Regions from separate parts of the Lysobacter sp. 22409 genome, predicted to be linked through region 1. Evidence: predicted binding sites of a transcription regulator. Region 1 holds the regulator's gene; each other region holds the start of a gene.
What was found. Region 1 encodes HrcA, which represses chaperone genes, less so after heat shock. Its sites were predicted from a motif close to TTNGCACTCNNNNNNNNNGAGTGCNAA; they were not measured.

Region 1 (3,273 bases):
GGGCACCAGGCCGATGTCCTTCTGCACTTCGGCGTCGCTGAACTTGCGGCCGATCAGGCGCTTGACCGCATAGAAGGTGTTCTTGGGATTGGTGACCGCCTGGCGCTTGGCCGAGGCGCCGACCAGGACTTCGCCGTCCTTGGTGAACGCGACGATCGACGGCGTGGTGCGGTCGCCCTCGGAATTCTCGATGACCTTGGCCTTGCCGCCTTCCATCACTGCGACGCAGGAATTGGTGGTGCCCAGGTCGATGCCGATGATCTTGCCCATACGTAGTGCTCCCTCTCGAATGCTTGAATAGTTGGGGCGGTCCGCGCTGTGCGCCGTGCCGCCGATGTTCGTTATTTGGGGCTAGGTGCCGGGCAGTTCAAGCGCCCGTGCCCCGCCCTCGTGACGTCCGTCCCGGCCCTTCCCGGAACGTCCGTTCGCGGCTCGCGCCGCCCCCCGCTTCGGTTTCGCGACCGCGGCGAGCCGCGGCCGGGACCGTCCCGGGATCGTTCAGGCGTCCTGGGCGACCACCACCAGCGCCGGACGCAGCAGGCGCTCGTTGAGCAGCCAGCCCTTCTGGTAGACCTGGACCACGTGGTTCGGCGCCACACCCGGCGCCGGCACCATGCTCATGGCCTGGTGATGCTCGGGATTGAACGGCTGGCCGGCCGGGTCGACCGCGACCAGGCCGTTGTCGCCGGCGACCTTGAGCAGCTGGCGCAGGGTCAGTTCCATGCCCTGGCGCAGGGCGCTGGCGTCGTCGCCGGCCACGGCCAGGCCGGCCTCGAGGCTGTCGATCACCGGCAGCAGGTCGCCGAGCAGGCGCTCGTTGGCGAACTTGCGCGCCATCTCGACGTCGCGCGACACGCGCTTGCGCTGGTTGTCGAGTTCGGCGCGTTCGCGCAGCGTGTCTTCGCGCAGCTTGCTGAGCTCGGCGCGCAGCGCCTCGACTTCGGACGCCTCGGAGGAGCCCGGGACCTCGTCCTGGGCCGCCGGGTTGAGTTCGGAATAAGGATCGTGTTGGTTCATGCCTGGGTCCTGGCGGTTTTTCCGCGACAGGCCAGCTATGGGGCCGCGATGGTGCGGTTCAAGTGCCCGGATCTGCATCGATCGCCCGGCATCGGCGTCGAGCGGCGGGTTTCGGGAGGCATTGCGCACCCCGGCGGCGCCGGCTTTTGGGCAGGAGCGGCGCAAGCCGCGATCAACCGAGGTGATCAACCCCGGCTCGGCCCGAAGCCGATGGTCTCCAAAAGATTGGCCCCACCGGAGAGATGGCGGTCGCGGCTTACGCCGCTCCTACCCCGGGCTCCGGCTAACTGGGATAGGCGGGACGGTTGGACCGGCTTCGGAGGCGGAATCGCCCCTCGTTTCAGTCCACTTCGGTTGGTCGCGGCTCGCGCCGCTCCTACTCTGGGCTTCCGGACGGCCTCCCTCAGTCCCCCTCAGTGACGCCGAACGCATCCCCCAGCGCATCCGCGGCCGCCTGCACCACCGGGATCACCCGGTCGTAGGCCATGCGGGTCGGGCCGATCACCCCCAGCACGCCGAGCACCCGGCCGCCGGCGGTGTACGGCGCGGTCACCAGCGACACGCCCTCCAACGGCGCCAGGCCGGTCTCCTCGCCGATGAAGATGCGCACCCCGGGGGCGCGCACGGTGCGTTCGAGCAACTGCAGGATTTCGCGCTTGCGGGCGAAAGCCTCGAACAGCTCGCGCAGGCGGTCCAGGTCGGCCAGCTCCTGCACGCCCATCAGCCGGGTCTGCCCGGCCAGGACCATGTCGTCGTTGTCCGGGGTCAACACCTGCTCGGCCAGCTCGACCGACTGCGCGAGCAAGGTCTGCATCTCCGACTGGGCGTTGCGCAGATCCATCAGCAAGGTGGCGCGGATCTCGGCCACCGGCCGCCCGGCGAAGTGTGCGTTGAGGTAGTTGCCGACCCGTTCGAGCTCGCCGGCGTCGTAGGGGCGGCGGGTCTGGATGATGCGGTTCTGTACGTCCTGGTCGGCGAACACCAGGATCGCCAGCACCCGCTGGGCGTCCAGCGGCACGAAATCGATGCGCCGGAACGCGAACTGCTCGCGCTTGGGCACGCTGACCACACCGACGAAGTGGGTCATCGCAGACAACAGTTCCGAAGCGCTGCCCAGCAAGGCCTGGGTGCCCGAGCCCGACGGCAGCTCGCTGCGCAGGCGCGCGACCTCGCCTTCCGGCAACGGCCGCACCTGCAGCAGCGAGTCGACGAACAGGCGGTAGCCCTGCACGGTCGGGATGCGCCCGGCCGAGGCGTGCGGCGCGCTGAGCAGGCCGACGTCTTCCAGGTCGGCCAGGATGTTGCGGATCGTCGCCGCACTGACGTCGAGGCCGGCATGCTTGGCCAGGGTCTGCGATCCGACCGGTTCGCCGCTGTGGATGTAGCGGCCGATCAGCGTGCGCAGCAGTTGCCGCGCGCGCGGGTCGAGGCTCGGATCGGGCGGTCGGCGATTCATGCTGTGGATATAGGCGCGGACGCGGGCCGGCGCAAGCGCCATCGTCCGATTCGACGATGGCGGTCCGCATCGGCCGCCCCGCCCTGCGCGCTGCGTCCGCATCGGTAAGAATCCTCGTGCACACTGCCGGCGGCGTACGCGTCCGCTCGCCTCGCCCTGCTCGTCTCACCCTGTGATCCGCATCCGCCCTACCCTCCGGCCCGCTTGCCGCCCATTCCCAGTCTCTCGCCGCCAAGGCACAATCGCCGCCGCATGCTCGCTCACCTCTCGCTCAAGCAATTCGCCGTCGTCAGCGCCGCCGAACTCAGCTTCGGTCCCGGCCTCACCGTGATCTCCGGCGAAACCGGTGCCGGTAAGTCGCTGCTGGTCGACGCCCTCGGTCTGCTGTCCGGCCTGCGCGCCGACAGCGGCGTGGTCCGCCATGGCGCCGACCGCGCCGAACTGGTCGCCGACTTCACCCTCGACGATGCGCCGCTGGCCGCGGCCTGGCTGCGCGACAACGAACTCGACGAAACCGGCGACGGCGAGGCTGCGATCTGCCAGATCCGCCGGGTGATCCGCGCCGACGGCGGTTCGCGCGCCTGGATCAACGGCCGCCCGGTCACCCTGAGCCAACTCGGCGAGCTCGCCGGGCGCCTGGTCGAGATCCACGGCCAACACGAACACCAGGCGCTGATGTCGCGCGCCAGCCAGCTCGGCCTGCTCGACGCTTACGGCCGCCACGACGCGCCGTTGGCCGTGGTCGAAGCCGCGGCGCAACAGTGGAGCGCGCTGCTGCGCGAACGCGACACGCTGTCGGC
Region 2 (3,273 bases), on a different contig from region 1:
TCCAGCCGTCGGCGTCGTAGGCGCGCAGCGACAGATGACGGGTGCGCAGGAACGGCGGCAGTGCGTCGTCGTACGAGGCCGCGGTGGCGCCCTCGCGCACGTAGATCGGGCCGCTGGAACGATAGGGGCCGTCGCAGGCGTGGTGCTCGAAGGTCAGCAACAACACCGAGTCGCCGGGCTTGGCGTCGGCCAGGCTGATCCGACAGGGGTAGCCGTTCGGCGAGTCGGCGACGATGCGGCGCATGCCGTGGGCACGCAGGCTGGCGTCGTCGAGCGCGCCGAGGGTGGCGAAGGGTTCCGGCGACAGGCCGGCGATGCGGTAGCGAGACATCGGGTAACTCCCTGGAAGACAGGGCCCCAAGTTAGATGCCGCGCGCGCGCGGCGATATCCGCTTCTTGCGCTGCGCGGTCGCGAACGCTGCGGCCGATTGCGGCGCCGCAAACGACGACGGCCCGGTTTCCCGGGCCGTCGTCGCTAAGCTTGCTGGTGGCCGATCAGGCGACGAACAGGCCGCGCATCTTCTTCAGGGCATTGGCTTCGATCTGGCGGATGCGCTCGGCGCTGACGCCGTACTCGTCGGCCAGTTCCTGCAAGGTGATCTTGCTGTCGGCATCGAGCCAGCGACGCTTGATGATGTCGCGCGAACGCGCATCCAGGCCGGCGAGGCCTTCGCGCAGCAGGCCGAGCTGGTTGTCTTCCTCGTCCTCGCGCTCGTACGACTGCGACGGATCTTCGTCGCTCGCGCGCAAGTACGCGGCCGGCGACGGCGGCGCATGATCGTCGTCCTCGTCCGAAGGCGCATCGAAACCGATGTCGCGGCCGGACAGGCGCGATTCCATTTCCAGCACTTCGCGCTCGGAGACGTTGAGGTCCTTGGCGACCAGGCGCACTTCCTCGGCGTTCATCCAGCCCAGGCGCGTCTTGCTCTTGCGCAGGTTGAAGAACAGCTTGCGCTGCGCCTTGGTCGTGGCGACCTTGACGATGCGCCAGTTCTTGAGGATGAACTCGTGCATCTCGGCGCGGATCCAATGGACCGCGAACGAGACCAGGCGCACGCCCTGGTCGGGGTCGAAACGCTTGACCGCCTTCATCAGGCCGATGTTGCCTTCCTGGATCAGGTCGCCGATCTGCAGACCGTAGCCGTTGTAGCCGCGGGCCACGTGGACGACGAAGCGCAGATGCGAGTGAACGAGTTCACGGGCCGCGTCGAGGTCTTCCCCTTCGCGGAAGCGGCGCGCCAGCGCCTGCTCGTTTTCCACGCTGAGCACCGGGATCTGGTGCACGGCGCCGATATACGCGTCCAGCGAACCGAGCGCGCTGGGCACAGGCAGGTTGTTGGCGACTAGAGCAGTGGATTGGGCGATAGAGGTCATGGGGGTCATCTTAGCAGTCGCGATATATGACTGCTAAAGGTGGGGAAAGTTCCACAGTGTTGCGGTACTGGAACGGGCGACCGGGCCTTGACCGGCCCGGGCGGCGGAGCGCCGGACCGATGAGACGGCGGCGCGGACATCAACATACCCTTTGCAATTAATAACTTATTAAAGCGAACCGACCGTCGGCGCCATTCAGCCTAGGGCCCGGGCGCTCGAATATCCGCCCGCGGCGCCTTCGGCCGCCTGAACCGGCGTGGCGAAACGCCACTATCGGCCTGATCCGGGCGCACGTTCCATCAGGACCGGGGTCCCAGATCGCAAAACCGGCGCCGGGTCGAGGGCGGCGACCGGGGCTTCGACCCCCGGTCCCGACGAAGGTTCACCCCGCAACCCTGCTCGCGCCCGCGACCGGCGCGCCACTACAGTGAGGCGACGCCGCCCGCCCCGGACTGCCCGTGATCCGAAGAACGACCCAGGAAGACGCCACCGGCTGCGGCCTGGCCTGCGTGGCGATGCTCGGCGGCATCGGCTATGCGCAGGCGCGGGTGCTGGCGCGCCGGCTCGGCGTCGGCCCGCACGACCGGGTCGTGGGCCGCGGCGACCAAGCGCGCACGGTGCGCAATGCCTATTTCAGCGATGCCAGGCAGCTGCGGCGCATGCTCAAACTGCTCGGTCTGCGCGCGGGGCCGGAACGCCGCCTGGCGCGATGGGAGGCGCTCGATCGCAGCGGCATCGCCGGCATCAATCCCAACCGCCGCGAGGGCAGCTGGCACTGGGTGGTCTATCTGCACTCGGACGAAGGCGGCTGCGTGCTCGACCCGAATCCGCGCGTGCGCAGCGAACGCAGGACCGACTTCGGCCGGATGAAGCCGCGCTGCTTCATCCCGGTGGCCCCCGCCTGAGCCGACGTCAGGCGCCGCCGAGTTCCTCCAGCGAGCGGCGGAAACGCTTCAGGGCCGGGGCGATCTCGTCGGTATCGATGACGCCGTAACCGAAGGTCAGCGCCGGCCGCTCCAAGGCGCCGATCGCATAGTCGCCGACCGACTGCGCACCGGGCAGGTGGCGCAGCATGCGGGTAAGGATCGCCGGCGCCAACCCGGGGTCGCGGATGCGCGCGGCCAGATGCAGCCCCGCTTCCGAGGGAATCGGCTCCAGCCACGGATGCAGTTCGCGGCGCAGGCCGTCGAGCAGAGCGTCGCGGCGCTCGCCGTAGATCGAACGCATGCGCCGCACGTGCCGGGCGAGATCACCGTCGCGGATGAAGGCAGCAAGCACCGACTGGGTGATCGTGTCGCAATGCGAATCGGCGCATTGCTTGACCGTGATCAGAGCGTCGCGCGCCCACGCCGGCGCGACCACGAAGCCTTTGCGCAGCGACGGGAACAGGCTCTTGGAGAAGGTGCCGACGTAGAACACCAAGGCGTCGCGATCCAGGGTCTGCAGCGCATCGAGCGGGCGCCCGCCGAAGCGGAATTCGCCGTCGTAGTCGTCTTCGATCACCACCGCATGATGCTGGCGGGCGAACTCCAGCAACGCCTTGCGCCGGCGCAGCGACAAGGCGACGCCGGTCGGCGATTGGTGCGAGGGGGTGACGCTGACGACGCGCACGTCCTCGGGCAGGCGATCCACGCACAAGCCTTCGTCGTCGACCGGCATCGGCACCAGGCGCGCGCCGGCCGCGGCGAAGGCCGCGCGCACCGGCGGATAGCCCGGCTCTTCGACCGCCACCTGGGTCACGCCCGGCGTCACCAGCAAACGCGCGAGCAGATCGAAAGCCTGCTGCGCGCCGGAAGTGACGATGACGTCGTCGGCCGCGCAGGCGACCGCACGCGCGAACGCGACGTGCTGGGCGATCGCTTCGCGCAGGGCCGGGATGCCTTCCGACGGCGGATAACT
Region 3 (3,273 bases), on a different contig from region 1:
CTGCGCACGCGCATCGGCATCGCCATCCGACCAGACCCGCGCATTGGCGAGAAACGCGCCGACCGATCCTTTGCGCACGAGGACGCCGTCGATGCGGGTGTGGTCGAGATGGTCGGGCAACAAGTCTTCGGCTCGCATGGCGCGGCTCCGTTCGGGATGAAGCGATCATGCTGGGTTCGGCGACGGCGCTCTGCTACGTTGCCCCGGCCATTCGATAGCGCGTTCCAGCCAATGTCCGACCCTCTGCTCGCCGCGCTCCGCGCCGATTCCGCCGACGGACCGGTGGTGATCGCCGTGACGATGGCCCGCGCCGGCGTGCGCGACACCGCCGCGCACCGACACGCACGCGGGCAGTTGTTCGGCGCGCACCGCGGCTTGCTGACCGTCGGCACCGCGCAAGGGCGTTGGGTCGTGCCGGCCACCGATGCGGTATGGGTGCCGCCGCAGGCCGAGCATTCGCTGCGCTCGCACGGCGCCGCCTTTTCCGGCTGGAGCGTCTACGTCGCCGAATCCGCCTGCGCGGCGCTGCCGGCGCAAGCCTGCGCCCTGCGCGTGTCCGGTCTGTTGCGCGAGGCGGTCGCGCGGGCCGCGCAATGGCCGGGCGACGCGCCCCTGGGCCCGGCCCAGGCCCGGCTCGCCCAGGTGCTGCTCGACGAGATCGCCCTGGGCGAGCCTGCTCTAAGCGGGTTCGCACTGGATGGGCCCGCTCTCAGCAGGCCCGCGGACCCGGCGCAGCGGCCGATCGGCCTGCCGATGCCGACCGACCCGCACTTGCTGCGCGTCGCCCAGGCCCTGGCCGACGATCCGGCCGACCCGCGCGGCCTGGCCGAGTGGGCCGCGTTCGCGCATCTGTCCGAGCGCAGCCTGAGCCGGCGCTTCGCCGCGCAGACCGGCCAAAGCCTGCTGCAATGGCGGCAGCGCGCGCGCCTGATGCGGGCGCTGGAGCGCCTGGCCGCCGGCGATGCGGTTACCGCCATCGCCCTGGACCTGGGCTACGACAGCGTCAGCGCCTTCATCGCCATGTTCCGGCGCAGCCTCGGCGCCACCCCGACTGCCTACCTGAAGCGGCTCGGGACCTGAGCGGTCGGGCTGCGCGAGCGGGCCGGTACCCGGCCTGTCATCGACCGGCGCCAGGATTTCGTCGCCCACCCCTTGAAAGGCTCCCGGGACCGCCTCATCTAGCGTGCAGTCCCGGTTCGTCCGGGCGCTTTTGTCCCCGGCGTTGGCACTCTCCGGGGGCGACTGCTAAAATTCCCGTCCTTTCTCCACCCATTCAAGCACTTACAGAGGGTTGCCATGAATCTCAAGCCGCTTTACGACCGCGTTGTGGTCAAGCCGATCGAAGCCGACGAAATCTCGGCCGGCGGAATCATCATCCCCGACGCCGCCAAGGAAAAGTCGACCAAGGGTGAAGTCGTCGCCATCGGCGAAGGCAAGGCCCTGGACAACGGCAGCGTGCGCGCGCCGAAGCTCAAGGTCGGCGACAAGGTCATCTACGGCCAGTACTCGGGCAGCTCCTACAAGCAGGACGGCGTCGAATACAAGATCCTCAAGGAAGACGACGTCCTCGCGATCGTCGGCTGATCGGGCGGGAGTCGGGAATAGGGAATCGGGAATCGGTAAGCGCTTGCGCTGCCTCCCGGGTTTCCGTTCCGACTCCGTAATGCGCTCTCTCGATTCCCTATTCCCTATTCCCCATTCCCGGAGTTCCAACCATGTCCGCTAAAGAAATTCGTTTCGGTGAGGACGCGCGCGCCAAGATGGTGCGCGGCGTCAACGTGCTCGCCAATGCCGTGAAGGCCACCCTCGGTCCGAAGGGCCGCAACGTCGTGCTCGAGAAGAGCTTCGGCGCGCCGACGATCACCAAGGACGGCGTGTCCGTCGCCAAGGAAATCGAGCTGGCCGACAAGTTCGAGAACATGGGCGCGCAGATGGTCAAGGAAGTCGCTTCCAAGACCTCCGACAATGCCGGCGACGGCACCACCACCGCGACCGTGCTGGCCCAGGCGCTGATCCGCGAAGGCATGAAGGCCGTTGCGGCCGGCATGAACCCGATGGACCTCAAGCGCGGCATCGACAAGGCCGTGATCGAGGCCGTGGCCGAGCTCAAGAAGCTCTCCAAGCCGTCCTCGACCAGCAAGGAAATCGCCCAGGTCGGCGCGATCTCCGCCAACTCCGACGCCGACATCGGCGACCTGATCGCCCAGGCGATGGACAAGGTCGGCAAGGAAGGCGTGATCACCGTCGAAGACGGCTCGGGCCTTGAGAACGAACTCGACGTCGTCGAGGGCATGCAGTTCGACCGCGGCTACCTGTCGCCGTACTTCATCAACAACCAGCAGTCGATGTCGGCCGAGCTCGACGACCCGTTCGTGCTGCTGTACGACAAGAAGATCTCCAACGTCCGCGACCTGCTGCCGGTGCTGGAAGGCGTGGCCAAGGCCGGTAAGCCGCTGCTGATCGTCGCCGAGGAAGTCGAAGGCGAAGCGTTGGCGACCCTGGTGGTCAACACCATCCGCGGTATCGTCAAGGTCTGCGCCGTCAAGGCCCCGGGCTTCGGCGACCGTCGCAAGGCGATGCTGGAAGACATGGCCGTGCTGACCGGCGGCACCGTGATCTCCGAGGAAGTCGGCCTGCAGCTCGAAAAGGCGACGATCAAGGATCTCGGCCGCGCGAAGAAGGTGCAGGTCTCCAAGGAGAACACCACCATCATCGACGGCGCCGGCGACGGCGATTCGATCCAGGCCCGCATCAAGCAGATCAAGGCGCAGATCGAAGAGACCTCTTCGGACTACGACCGCGAGAAGCTGCAGGAGCGCGTGGCCAAGCTGGCCGGCGGCGTGGCGGTGATCAAGGTCGGCGCATCGACCGAGATCGAGATGAAGGAAAAGAAGGCTCGCGTCGAAGACGCGCTGCACGCTACCCGCGCTGCCGTGGAAGAAGGCATCGTCCCGGGCGGCGGCGTCGCGCTGCTGCGCGCCAAGGCCGCGATCTCGGGCCTCAAGGGCGCCAACGAAGACCAGAACCACGGCATCCAGATCGCCCTGCGCGCGATGGAAGCCCCGCTGCGCGAAATCGTCACCAACGCCGGCGAAGAGCCGTCGGTCATCCTGAACAAGGTCCAGGAAGGCAAGGGCGCGTTCGGTTACAACGCCGCCAACGGCGAATACGGCGACATGCTCGAGTTCGGCATCCTGGACCCGACCAAGGTCACCCGCACCGCGCTGCAGAACGCGGCTTCGATCGCCGGTCTGATGATCACGACCGAAGCGA

Region 2: rpoH (RNA polymerase sigma factor RpoH) is a predicted target of HrcA. The motif match lies at 1,385-1,411, and genes of this name have one in related genera.
Region 3: ACTJJK_RS18985 (co-chaperone GroES) is a predicted target of HrcA. The motif match lies at 1,223-1,249, and genes of this name have one in related genera.

What each region holds. Positions count from the first base shown of each region.
Region 1 is NZ_JBQEOE010000019.1:4,708-7,980, reverse strand. Features, by position in the region: gene dnaK (molecular chaperone DnaK) at 1-270, opposite strand, end outside; gene grpE (nucleotide exchange factor GrpE) at 499-1,017, opposite strand; gene hrcA (heat-inducible transcriptional repressor HrcA) at 1,421-2,473, opposite strand; gene recN (DNA repair protein RecN) at 2,726-3,273, shown strand, end outside.
Region 2 is NZ_JBQEOE010000014.1:3,815-7,087, forward strand. Features, by position in the region: gene ACTJJK_RS09320 (DUF1203 domain-containing protein) at 1-331, opposite strand, end outside; gene rpoH (RNA polymerase sigma factor RpoH) at 496-1,374, opposite strand; gene ACTJJK_RS09330 (hypothetical protein) at 1,833-2,279, shown strand; gene pdxR (MocR-like pyridoxine biosynthesis transcription factor PdxR) at 2,287-3,273, opposite strand, start outside.
Region 3 is NZ_JBQEOE010000043.1:22,368-25,640, reverse strand. Features, by position in the region: gene ACTJJK_RS18995 (hypothetical protein) at 1-138, opposite strand, end outside; gene ACTJJK_RS18990 (AraC family transcriptional regulator) at 232-1,080, shown strand; gene ACTJJK_RS18985 (co-chaperone GroES) at 1,297-1,584, shown strand; gene groL (chaperonin GroEL) at 1,716-3,273, shown strand, end outside.